DNA from 2 places in the Maricaulis sp. D1M11 genome. Region 1 is predicted to be linked to the other one. Evidence: predicted binding sites of a transcription regulator. Region 1 holds the regulator's gene; the other holds the start of a gene.
The links. The regulator LexA, encoded in region 1, represses DNA repair genes until DNA is damaged. The targets are predictions, from matches to a motif close to ATGTTCCNCTTGTGTTCC.

Region 1 (4,911 bases):
GTATGACATCTATCAGGTCGCCGAGGCCCGGGCCCTGGGGGCGGACGCCATTCTTCTCATCCTGGCCGCCATTAATGATGACTGCGCCCGCACCCTGACCGATGAGGCTGAAAAATGGGGTATGGACGTTCTGGTTGAAGTGCATGACGGTCCGGAGCTGGATCGTGCCATTGCCCTCAATGCCCCGCTCGTGGGCATTAACAACCGTAATCTGCGCACGTTCGAAACAAGCCTGCAGACCTTCGAAAACCTGGCGCCACGCGTTCCGGAAGATCGCCTTCTAGTCGCGGAGAGCGGTATTTTCACTCCCGCCGACGTCGCCCGCCTCAAGGATGCCGGAGCTGAAGCTCTGCTGGTCGGCGAAAGCCTGATGCGTCAGGATGATGTCACGGCCGCGACTCGGCGCCTGCTGGGCTAAAACACGCCTGCTAGACCATGGCATTCGCCGGACGTGCCCCGCCGCGCGCCGGACCAAAAGCCCCTCGCTTGACCGATGTGCGGAACACTTGTAGAACACAGGTGATTCCTGCTTTGTTCCGTGCGCTTCGGCACTGATGCGCACAGGCTGAGCAGGGTCTGACAGGACAATCCCTGATGGCGCAAGGGTTTGGGGCATGCCCACTCCCATGGCACCAGGGTCCGGCTGGAAGGAATGCGCCATGCTGACGCGGAAACAACACGAGCTTCTTCTGTTCATTCACGAGCGGATTCGAGATACGGGCGTGTCTCCCTCTTTTGACGAGATGAAAGGCGCCTTGAACCTCGCCTCGAAATCAGGGGTTCACCGCCTGATCACGGCTCTGGAAGAGCGCGGCTTTATCCGGCGCCTGGCTCATCGCGCTCGCGCGCTTGAAGTCATCAAGCTTCCCGAAGATGCTGTTCGTGGGGCCCAGAAGACCGAACAGGTCGAGGATACCCGCAATGTGGTTCGCCCGGACTTCCAGCGCAAAACCGTTGATGAGCCCGGATCTGATGCGAGTGTGGACATCCCGATCCTGGGCCGGATTGCCGCCGGTGTGCCCATCGCGGCCATTCAGCATGAAACGGACCGCCTTCCCGTTCCCGCCGACATGATCCAGGGCGGCGAGCATTTCGCGCTCGAGGTCAAGGGCGATTCCATGATCGAGGCCGGCATTCTCGATGGTGATCTGGTCCTGATCAAAAAGGCCCAGTCCGCCGAGAATGGCACGATTGTCGTGGCTCTGGTTGATGATGAAGAGGCCACGCTCAAACGTCTGCGCAAGAAGGGCGGATCCATCGCCCTGGAGGCCGCCAATCCGGAGTATGAAACCCGCATTTTCGGCCCGGAACGTGTAAAGGTTCAGGGCACGCTGGTGGGGCTGATCCGCAAATATCACTGAGCGGAGTGTCGTCCTCGCTCTTCAGCTCCAGCCCAGATCCGGTATCGCCGGGTGTCTTCGACCCAGACGTGATCGCGGATGTCGTCATTGCGGATCCACAGGGCCAGACTGCCCTGCGTCACACGTTCCTCCACGCCGATAATTCGGGCTGAACAGGACTGCCGCCGCCAGTCCGGCAAGGATTGGGGCAGGACCAGAATGTCGGCCCGTTCACAGTCCTCGAACCAGACAGACATATCGCTCGGCCGTGCAATCCGGATTTGGCCGAGGAAATAAACGCAGCCTGAAGCGTCACACCTCTGGGGCGCCGGACTGAGGGTCTCTGACACCGCAGCGCGCTCGGCAAAAACCCGGCGCGCAAAACGGCCCTGACGAGGGTGTGAGGTCCACAGATTTCCATCCTCCTGCGCCACAATAACGCCCTCTTCCGTAATCACCAGGTGGGGAGGAGTGCTGGCGAACCAGATGATCACACTCACGAGAAAGACCAGGCTTGGCGCAATCAGGGCGCGTAGCCCCCGTACGACGAGAAACCAGACCACAGATGCGGACAAACCGGCCAATAGCCAGGGAGGCGCGGCTGCGATGGGAATGAGAACGCCCTCCCCCCCTGAGGTCCATCGCGCGAACGACAGGCACAGCCGCAAGCCAAACCCCATCACCTCGAATACAGGGCCATCCCATCCCAACGGGATCAAGACGAGGGCGAGAAACCCGACCGGCATCACAATCAGGGAAAAGATCGGCATGACTAGCACATTGGCAAAAAAGCCGGTCTTGGCGAGGTGATGAAAATGAAAGGCCGAAAAGACGGATGTTGCACTCCCGGCTATGGCGCTGGTGAAGGCGACACCGCCGGGAAGTGTCACGATAATCGGCCAGCGACGGGCCTGAACAACCGGGCGTGCCAGTTCATAGGCCCGGATCAGGGCACCGGTGGCCGCAAAACTCATTTGGAAACCGACTGACAGCACACTGTGCGGCGCCAGGATCAGGATCATCACACACGCTAGGCCCAGAGCATTCATGGACAAAGCCCGCCGGGAGACCAGAACAGCGCCCAGTAAACAGGCGGTCATGATAACCGCCCGCTGTGTCGGCAGGCTGGCTCCGGTCAGCACGAGATAGGCCAGGGCAGCGACAAGTGCGCAGAGGATGGCCGGATAACGTGCATCAAAGGCGCGTCCAAAGGGCCGTATAGCAGCACCGACCAGGCGCGCGACGCCATAGACGGTGCCGGCCAGCAGGGCCATGTGAAGCCCCGATATCGCCAGGATATGGCCCAGTCCACCGGATCTGAGAATCTCGATCACATCGCGATCAAGGGCCGATCTGTCGCCCGTCAGGAGCGCGGCGGCAATCCCGCCCGTTTCATCAGGTAATCGGCGCTGAATATGAGCCGAAAGACCATAACGCAGACGCACAAGATCAGCCGCAAACCCGGTTTCACGTCCGGTTATCGCGCTTTCAAGCCGAAACCCGGAAGCCTGAAGACCGGAAAACCGGGCATGGAAGGCTGAATCATAGGCTCCGGGTACAACGGGTCGTCCCGGTGTGAACAAAACGGCCCTCACCCGTACCCGGTCGCCCGGTTCCGCCACTCCCTCGGAGGCCAGAACCCGGATCCAGCCTGTGTCGGTGCGCACATGCCAGCGCAAACGCCCATTGGCCGACCGGCTCAGACCTTCGATCCAGCCCGTCACCTCGATGGACTGCCCCTCCCGAAATCGAAGATTGGAGACGTCAGGAATCCGGCTCTGGGCCCACATTATCCAGACCAACACCATGGCCATAAAGACGATGACCGCCCGAGGCTTCCGGCTAGGCCAGCTGGCATGCAGCACGGCGAGCAGTGCCAGACTGGACACCACCACGCCCCAGCCCCACATGCCGGTTATGTCGACGGGCAGGATATGGGCCAGGCTACAGCCCAGCAATCCGGCACAGGCCAGTCCGACAAATGGTCTGCCTACGCCAAAAGCATGAGATCGAAAACGGGAGAACAGATTGACACCCGACAGGACGCGGGGTTTGTGTAACGCCGATTCCGGTGTGTTCACAGGGCCCTCCAGCGTGTGACATACGGGCCTCTGGCGTTTGACAACGCATTCATGTTAACACCGCCCATCCTTCTGCACTGCAGCAAAAATTCGCAATCGCAATAGAGACTGATGATCCGCACTCGCTTCGCACCTTCGCCGACCGGCTTCCTTCATATTGGAGGCGCTCGCACAGCCCTGTTTTCCTGGCTGTTTGCCCGTCACCATGGCGGTGAATTCCGTCTGCGGATCGAAGATACAGACCGGGCACGCTCGACCGATGCCGCCATTGATGCGATCAAGGACGGGCTGGACTGGCTGGGCCTGGACTGTGATGGCGAGATTGTCTCGCAACACGCCAATGCGCCGCGCCATGTTGAGATTGCCCAGCATCTTCTGGACACCGGCAAGGCGTTCAAATGTTTTCTGACAGCAGACGAAACCGAGGCGCTGCGCGATGACGCGTTCAAGGCCGGCCGTGCCTTGCGCTCACCCTGGCGCGACCGGGATGCTTCCGAGGCTCCGGAGAATGCCCCGTTTACCGTGCGGTTCCGCGCCAGTGATGATGACATGATCCTCTCCGACGCGGTTCAGGGCGACGTGCGCTGGGCGGCCAAGGATTTCGACGATCTGATCCTGCTGCGCAGTGATTCTAGCCCGACCTATAACCTTGCTGTCGTTGTCGATGATCACGACATGGAAATTTCACACATCATTCGCGGCGATGACCACCTCGTGAATGCCGGTCGGCAGTGCCAGATCTATGACGCCTTGGGCTGGGAGCGTCCGGTCTTTGCCCACATCCCGCTTATTCATGGTGATGATGGCAAGAAACTGTCGAAACGCCATGGCGCACTGGGTGTCGAGGCCTATCGCGATATGGGCTATCTGCCCGAAGGTCTTCGCAATTACCTGTTGCGACTGGGCTGGTCCCATGGCGACCAGGAGTTTTTCACCGATGATCAAGCCCAGGCCGCATTTGGACTGGGCGGTCTCAACAAGGCCCCGGCACGCCTCGATTTTTCCAAGATGGCGCACGTGAATGCCCATCATATTGAAGCGGCTGATGATGAGCGCCTTCTGGAATTGGCAAGCCCGTTCATCGAAGCATTCGAAAACCGCGAAACTGACGCAGAATTGATCCGCAATCGGTATCTCGCGGCCATGCCCGTGCTCAAAACGCGCGCGTCCACACTGGAAGAGATCGCCGCACAGGGCTATTTTCTGATCAAATCCCGTCCTTTCCTGATTGAAGGAAAACCGGCCAAGGCTCTCAATGACGAGGCGCGAGACCGCCTCACCCGCCTGCACACCCTCTTGCAAGGGCTGGCAGAGTGGACCGAGCCCCTTTTGGCTGAGGCCTTGAAAGCATTCGCGGAAACCGAAGAGGTCGGTTTCGGCAAAATCGGTCAGCCCCTGCGTGCGGCGCTGACTGGCGGAGCCCAGGCTCCGGATCTGGCACACGTCATGGCTTTCCTGGGCCGTGATGAATCGCTGGCACGTATTCAGGA
Region 2 (4,911 bases), on a different contig from region 1:
TACCAGATGCATCCGCGCGGTTTCCGTGAGATCGAGCCTGCACCCCAGAGCTTTGAACCCGAAGCCTTCTAGCTCAGCTCATTCAGGCACCAGTTCCTGGGCGATCCGGTCGGCATAGAGTCGACCGGCTGGTGTCAGGGCAATTCGGTCTTGCGACAAAGACACCAGGCCCTGCCGGGCAAAGTCGAGACTTGTGTCAGTGTCTATGTCATGGCTCGTCTTGGCTCGCAGACAATCGCGATCAAGCCCGTCCATTGTGCGCAGCCCCATCAGGATACGTTCCGCAGCCTCATCTTTTGAGGAGAGGATCTCAATGGGCTCCAGGCCCGTACCGGCTAGCGAAACCCGGGCGATGTAATCGGCCGGACGCCGCAGCGCCGCGGTGGCGCGCCGACCTCCTCGACCAGACTCTCCCCATCGTCCATGAGCGCCGGGTCCCAGGCCGAGCCAGTCCGCCCCTTCCCAATACAGACGATTATGCCGTGACTGATCCGAGGCAGACGCTGCATGATTTGAAATCTCATAGGCCGGCACGCCCCCGTCTGACAGCACGCTCTGCGTGACCTCGAAAAACCGGGCACCCTCATCCTCGTCGACAATCAGGAGCTCGCCCCGGTCCGCACGCTTGCCAAAGGCGGTTCCCGGCTCAATCGTCAGTTGATAGGGCGAAACATGGCGAACTCCGGCCCCGAGCAGCGCGTCCATTTCTGCTACCCAGTCATCCAGCGACTGGCCGGCCCACGCATAGATCAGATCCGCAGAATGGCGCACATCCAGTGCGAGCAATGTGTCGAGTGCGCGTCGGGCACTATTGCCATCATGATCGCGCCCAAGACGGCGCAAAACGTCATCATCAAAACTCTGCACCCCCAGCGAGAGACGGTTCACGCCGGCAGCAACGATATCGGCAAAACCTGCTGCCTCCTTGGGATTGGCCTCCAGCCCGATTTCGATACCGTCTTCGAAGCCAAACCACCGGTCCGCCGCCTCGATCAACGCCGCGATCTGATCCGGACGCATCAAAGACGGCGTACCACCCCCGAAGTGAAGGCTGACAAGGGGGCGATGCATGCCCTCGCGCTCCAATTGACGCGCCTGTCCTTCCAGATCTCTTAGCATGGCAGCCAAGAGTGTGTCGGTCTCACCGCGCGCGCGGTAGACATTGAAGTCACAATACGGACAGATCCGCGCGCAAAACGGCCAATGAATATAGAGGCCAAGCGGAGCGAGGCCGGGTGTCATGACCGGTCCGGGAACTGATCGGTCAGCATAGCATCAAGGGCACGTGCACGGTGACTCAGTTGGCGCTTTTCGTCAGAGGTCATTTCGGCAAAGGTCCGAGTCTCGCCCTCAGGCTGAAAGATAGGATCATACCCAAACCCGCCTTCGCCGCGCGGCGGCCAGACGATTTCACCGACGACCTCTCCTCGATACAGATGTGTTTCGCCCTGTTCCGTCGTCAGGGCAATGACACTGACAAAACGCGCCGTACGATCGGCAGATCCCGACGCCGTCAATTGCGTCCAGACTGTTTCCATCGCCTTGTTGAAGTCACGCGGCTCCCCAGCCCAACGTGCTGAATATATTCCGGGATCTCCATTGAGCGCATCCACGGACAGGCCGGAATCATCTGCCAGAGACACCAGTCCTGTCCGTCGAAACGCCGCCTCCGACTTCAGGGCCGCATTACCCTCAAAGGTGGATTCTGTTTCCTCCGGTTCCGGGAGATCATGGCTGGCCGCATCCCCAATCTGGATACCCAAAGGCGCCATCATTTCTGTCAACTCTTTGATTTTGCCTACATTATGGCTTGCCAGCACCCAGGTCTTCGACGTGAAATCGGGGTTTTGTGTCATGGAGGTTACCTCGGGCTTCATATCGCATTTCGAAAAATTCATATCGAGAAACGATATTTTTCGCTTGCGCGCTTCGATCTTATCATTTATCGATAAACAACAAGGACGGGAGACATCGTCCTGAACACACGGAATGACAACGGTTGTTGGTCAGATGCAAGTCAAAGGAGACATTAAGATGGTCAGGCCCCAAGGTAACGCAGCTCGCACGTTCGCTTCTATTGCGATCAACATGATGCTGCTGGTGTGCGCGGCTACGGGAGCGTTCTACGCTTTCGCTTCCACCGTCGCATGAGTGCGGTAACAAGCTAACATTGCCTGGGGATGCGGGTGCCGTTTGACCCAGGCAGTGTTTGCGAAGAGGACTGAACAGGAATGAAGGCATTAGGACAGGGTTCACTGGCGTCCGTGCTCAAGGTCGGGCTCGACATTGTTTGGTACGGGCTATGGGCCTTCATGGCGATGATCGGATTGATCCTGCTCGCCACCATCACCGCTTTCATCATGGATGTTATCGGCCACACACCGAGTGTCCTGTCGGAACTCTTCGACTACCTGATGGTCCGGGGCCGAATGGTGCCCCTGGCGATCCCGCTTATGATCGCAGCCCTTGTGCTGATCGATCGGCTGCGCCGGATCTTCGCCACCCTGGTGGCCGGTGATCCATTTGTGCCGGAAAATGCCGGCCATTTGCGGGTGATCGCGATAACGATCGCGGTCTTCCAGCTACTGCGCCATGCCATCCAGGGCATACTGGCGATGGTTCTGACCGTTGCCGACCAGCCCATCGAAGGGGGTTATGCGCTTGAGTTCAATGCCTGGAATGTAGATCTGGGCGCCTGGTTCGCGGTGGGTGTGCTGCTCATCTTTGCGGAAGTCTTCCGCGAAGGAGCCCGCATGCGCCAAGAACAGCAGCTGACGATTTAAGGAGGACGCCCATGCCCATTCGCGTCACCCTGGATCGCATGCTGCTCGAGCGGCGTATGTCGCTCACCGAATTGTGTGATCGGGTTGGTATCACGATGGCCAACCTGTCGATTTTGAAAACCGGAAAGGCCAAGGCCGTCCGTTTTTCAACACTCGAAGCCCTGTGCCGGGAGCTGGGTTGCCAGCCCGGGGACCTGTTGAGCTTCGATGATGAGGATGATGACAACCAGGCCTCCGAGTAGTGGTGGCCTGAATACTGAACGCCCCGGTTGGGCGATCAGGACAGACGGCGGGAGTGGGTCTGCACGTTCGCCCTTCCCAAGAGGTCGTGCGGGCCATTTCCAGCCCCCCAGCGCGCTCCCGCCGTCTGATCTCCTATGATTCCCGTTTCAGGAAACCATGCCGTCTGAGCCCTCCGCGCGATGGCTCGATGGATCAAGCAGCCCTACTCGGGTGCCAATCTATTTCCAGGCCCAACCTATTTCTTGGCAAGAGCCGCGATTTGCAGCTCGGCCAGCTCTGTCACACCCTTGCGCGCCAGGGCAAACATTTCATCAAACGCCTGACCGGAGAACGGCGTGTCCTCGGCCGTCGCCTGAACCTCGACGATACCGCCATCGGCCGTCAGGACAAAATTGGCATCCGCCTCGGCCTTGCTGTCTTCTTCATATTCAAGATCAAGACGGGTTTCACCGTCAATCACCCCACACGAGATCGCTGCCAGTTGACCGTGCACCGGGTCAGACTCGAGCACGCCCTCCTCGATAAGATAGGCCGTCGCCATTTTCAAAGCGACCCATGCCCCCGTGATCGACGCCGTGCGTGTCCCACCATCGGCCTGGATCACATCACAATCCACCGTGATCTGGCGCTCTCCCAGAGCCTTCAGGTCCACCACAGCCCGCAGTGACCGACCGATCAGACGCTGGATTTCCTGGGTTCGACCTGATTGTTTTCCCGCTGTGGCCTCCCGGCGCATGCGCGAATGGGTCGAGCGCGGCAGCATGCCGTATTCTGCTGTCACCCAGCCCTTGCCGCCACCGCGCAGCCAGGGCGGGACATTCTCTTCCACACTCGCCGTGCATAAAACCTGCGTGTGACCGCACTGGATCATGCAGGCCCCCTCGGCATAACGCGTGGGCTGAAGGGTGAAACTGACCTCGCGCAGGGCATCACGGTCACGACCAAAAGGTCTCATGTGGATCTCCAATATCTGTCTGATGCCGCTCGTAGTCTGCCGCGCCCGCTGCATCAACTCCCTGCGTGAAAGAAATCTGGGCGGTCCGGGCAATTGAACCGGCTCAAGAGGCAGATTATCTGTGGTCCCATGAGTGACTTCACCCCGCCCACCTCCGGTCTGGCCGATCTGGATCAACGCATGCGCGTGATCTTTCGGCAAATCGTGGAGTCCTATCTGGAAACCGGTGAACCGGTCGGGTCGCGCACCCTGTCGCGCACACCCGGTCTCGATCTCTCTGCTGCATCGATCCGCAACACGATGTCAGACCTGGCCAGTCTTGGCTTGCTGACCGCCCCGCATAGCAGCGCCGGACGGCTTCCGACCCATCACGGCCTGCGTCTGTTTGTGGACGGGCTGTTGCAGATTGGCGAGCTGAGCGATACCGAGCGCCAGGCCGTTGATACCCGGATCGGCAATACCTCGCGAACTACAGATGATCTGGTACAGGACGCATCGGATCTTCTTGGCGGTCTGATCGGCGGCGCCGGCCTCGTCGTCTCGCCAAAACGCGAAGCGCCGCTGCGCCATATTGAATTTGTCCCGCTATCGCGCACGGAAGTGCTTGTTGTCCTGGTTCTGTCTGATGGCACGGTTGAAAACCGGCTGATGCCCTCACCGCCTGGCCTGCTGCCTTCCAGCTTGATCGAAGCGGGGAATTATCTGTCATCCCGCCTGGTCGGTCGTACGCTGAGCGAGGCCCGGACGGAAATCGAGCGGGAGATTGCCGACCGCAAGGCGCAGATCGACAAGGCCGCCGCGACCCTGATCCAGGCCGGACTGGCTGAATGGAGCGGTGGAGAGGGCGAACGCTCCCTGATCGTACGCGGCCAGTCTCGCCTGTTGAATGATCTCGATGCCACAGAAGATCTCGAGCGTATTCGACATCTG

Region 2: rdgB (RdgB/HAM1 family non-canonical purine NTP pyrophosphatase) is a predicted target of LexA. The motif match lies at 1,912-1,929, and genes of this name have one in related genera.

What each region holds. Positions count from the first base shown of each region.
Region 1 is NZ_JBKQWY010000003.1:46,728-51,638, reverse strand. It holds gene trpC (indole-3-glycerol phosphate synthase TrpC) at 1-418, shown strand, start outside; gene lexA (transcriptional repressor LexA) at 660-1,361, shown strand; gene RMQ97_RS06595 (ComEC/Rec2 family competence protein) at 1,355-3,421, opposite strand; gene gltX (glutamate--tRNA ligase) at 3,533-4,911, shown strand, end outside.
Region 2 is NZ_JBKQWY010000001.1:150,486-155,396, forward strand. It holds gene RMQ97_RS00750 (penicillin-binding protein activator) at 1-72, shown strand, start outside; gene hemW (radical SAM family heme chaperone HemW) at 79-1,242, opposite strand; gene rdgB (RdgB/HAM1 family non-canonical purine NTP pyrophosphatase) at 1,239-1,856, opposite strand; gene RMQ97_RS00765 (DUF2975 domain-containing protein) at 2,232-2,783, shown strand; gene RMQ97_RS00770 (helix-turn-helix domain-containing protein) at 2,795-3,025, shown strand; gene rph (ribonuclease PH) at 3,262-3,981, opposite strand; gene hrcA (heat-inducible transcriptional repressor HrcA) at 4,111-4,911, shown strand, end outside.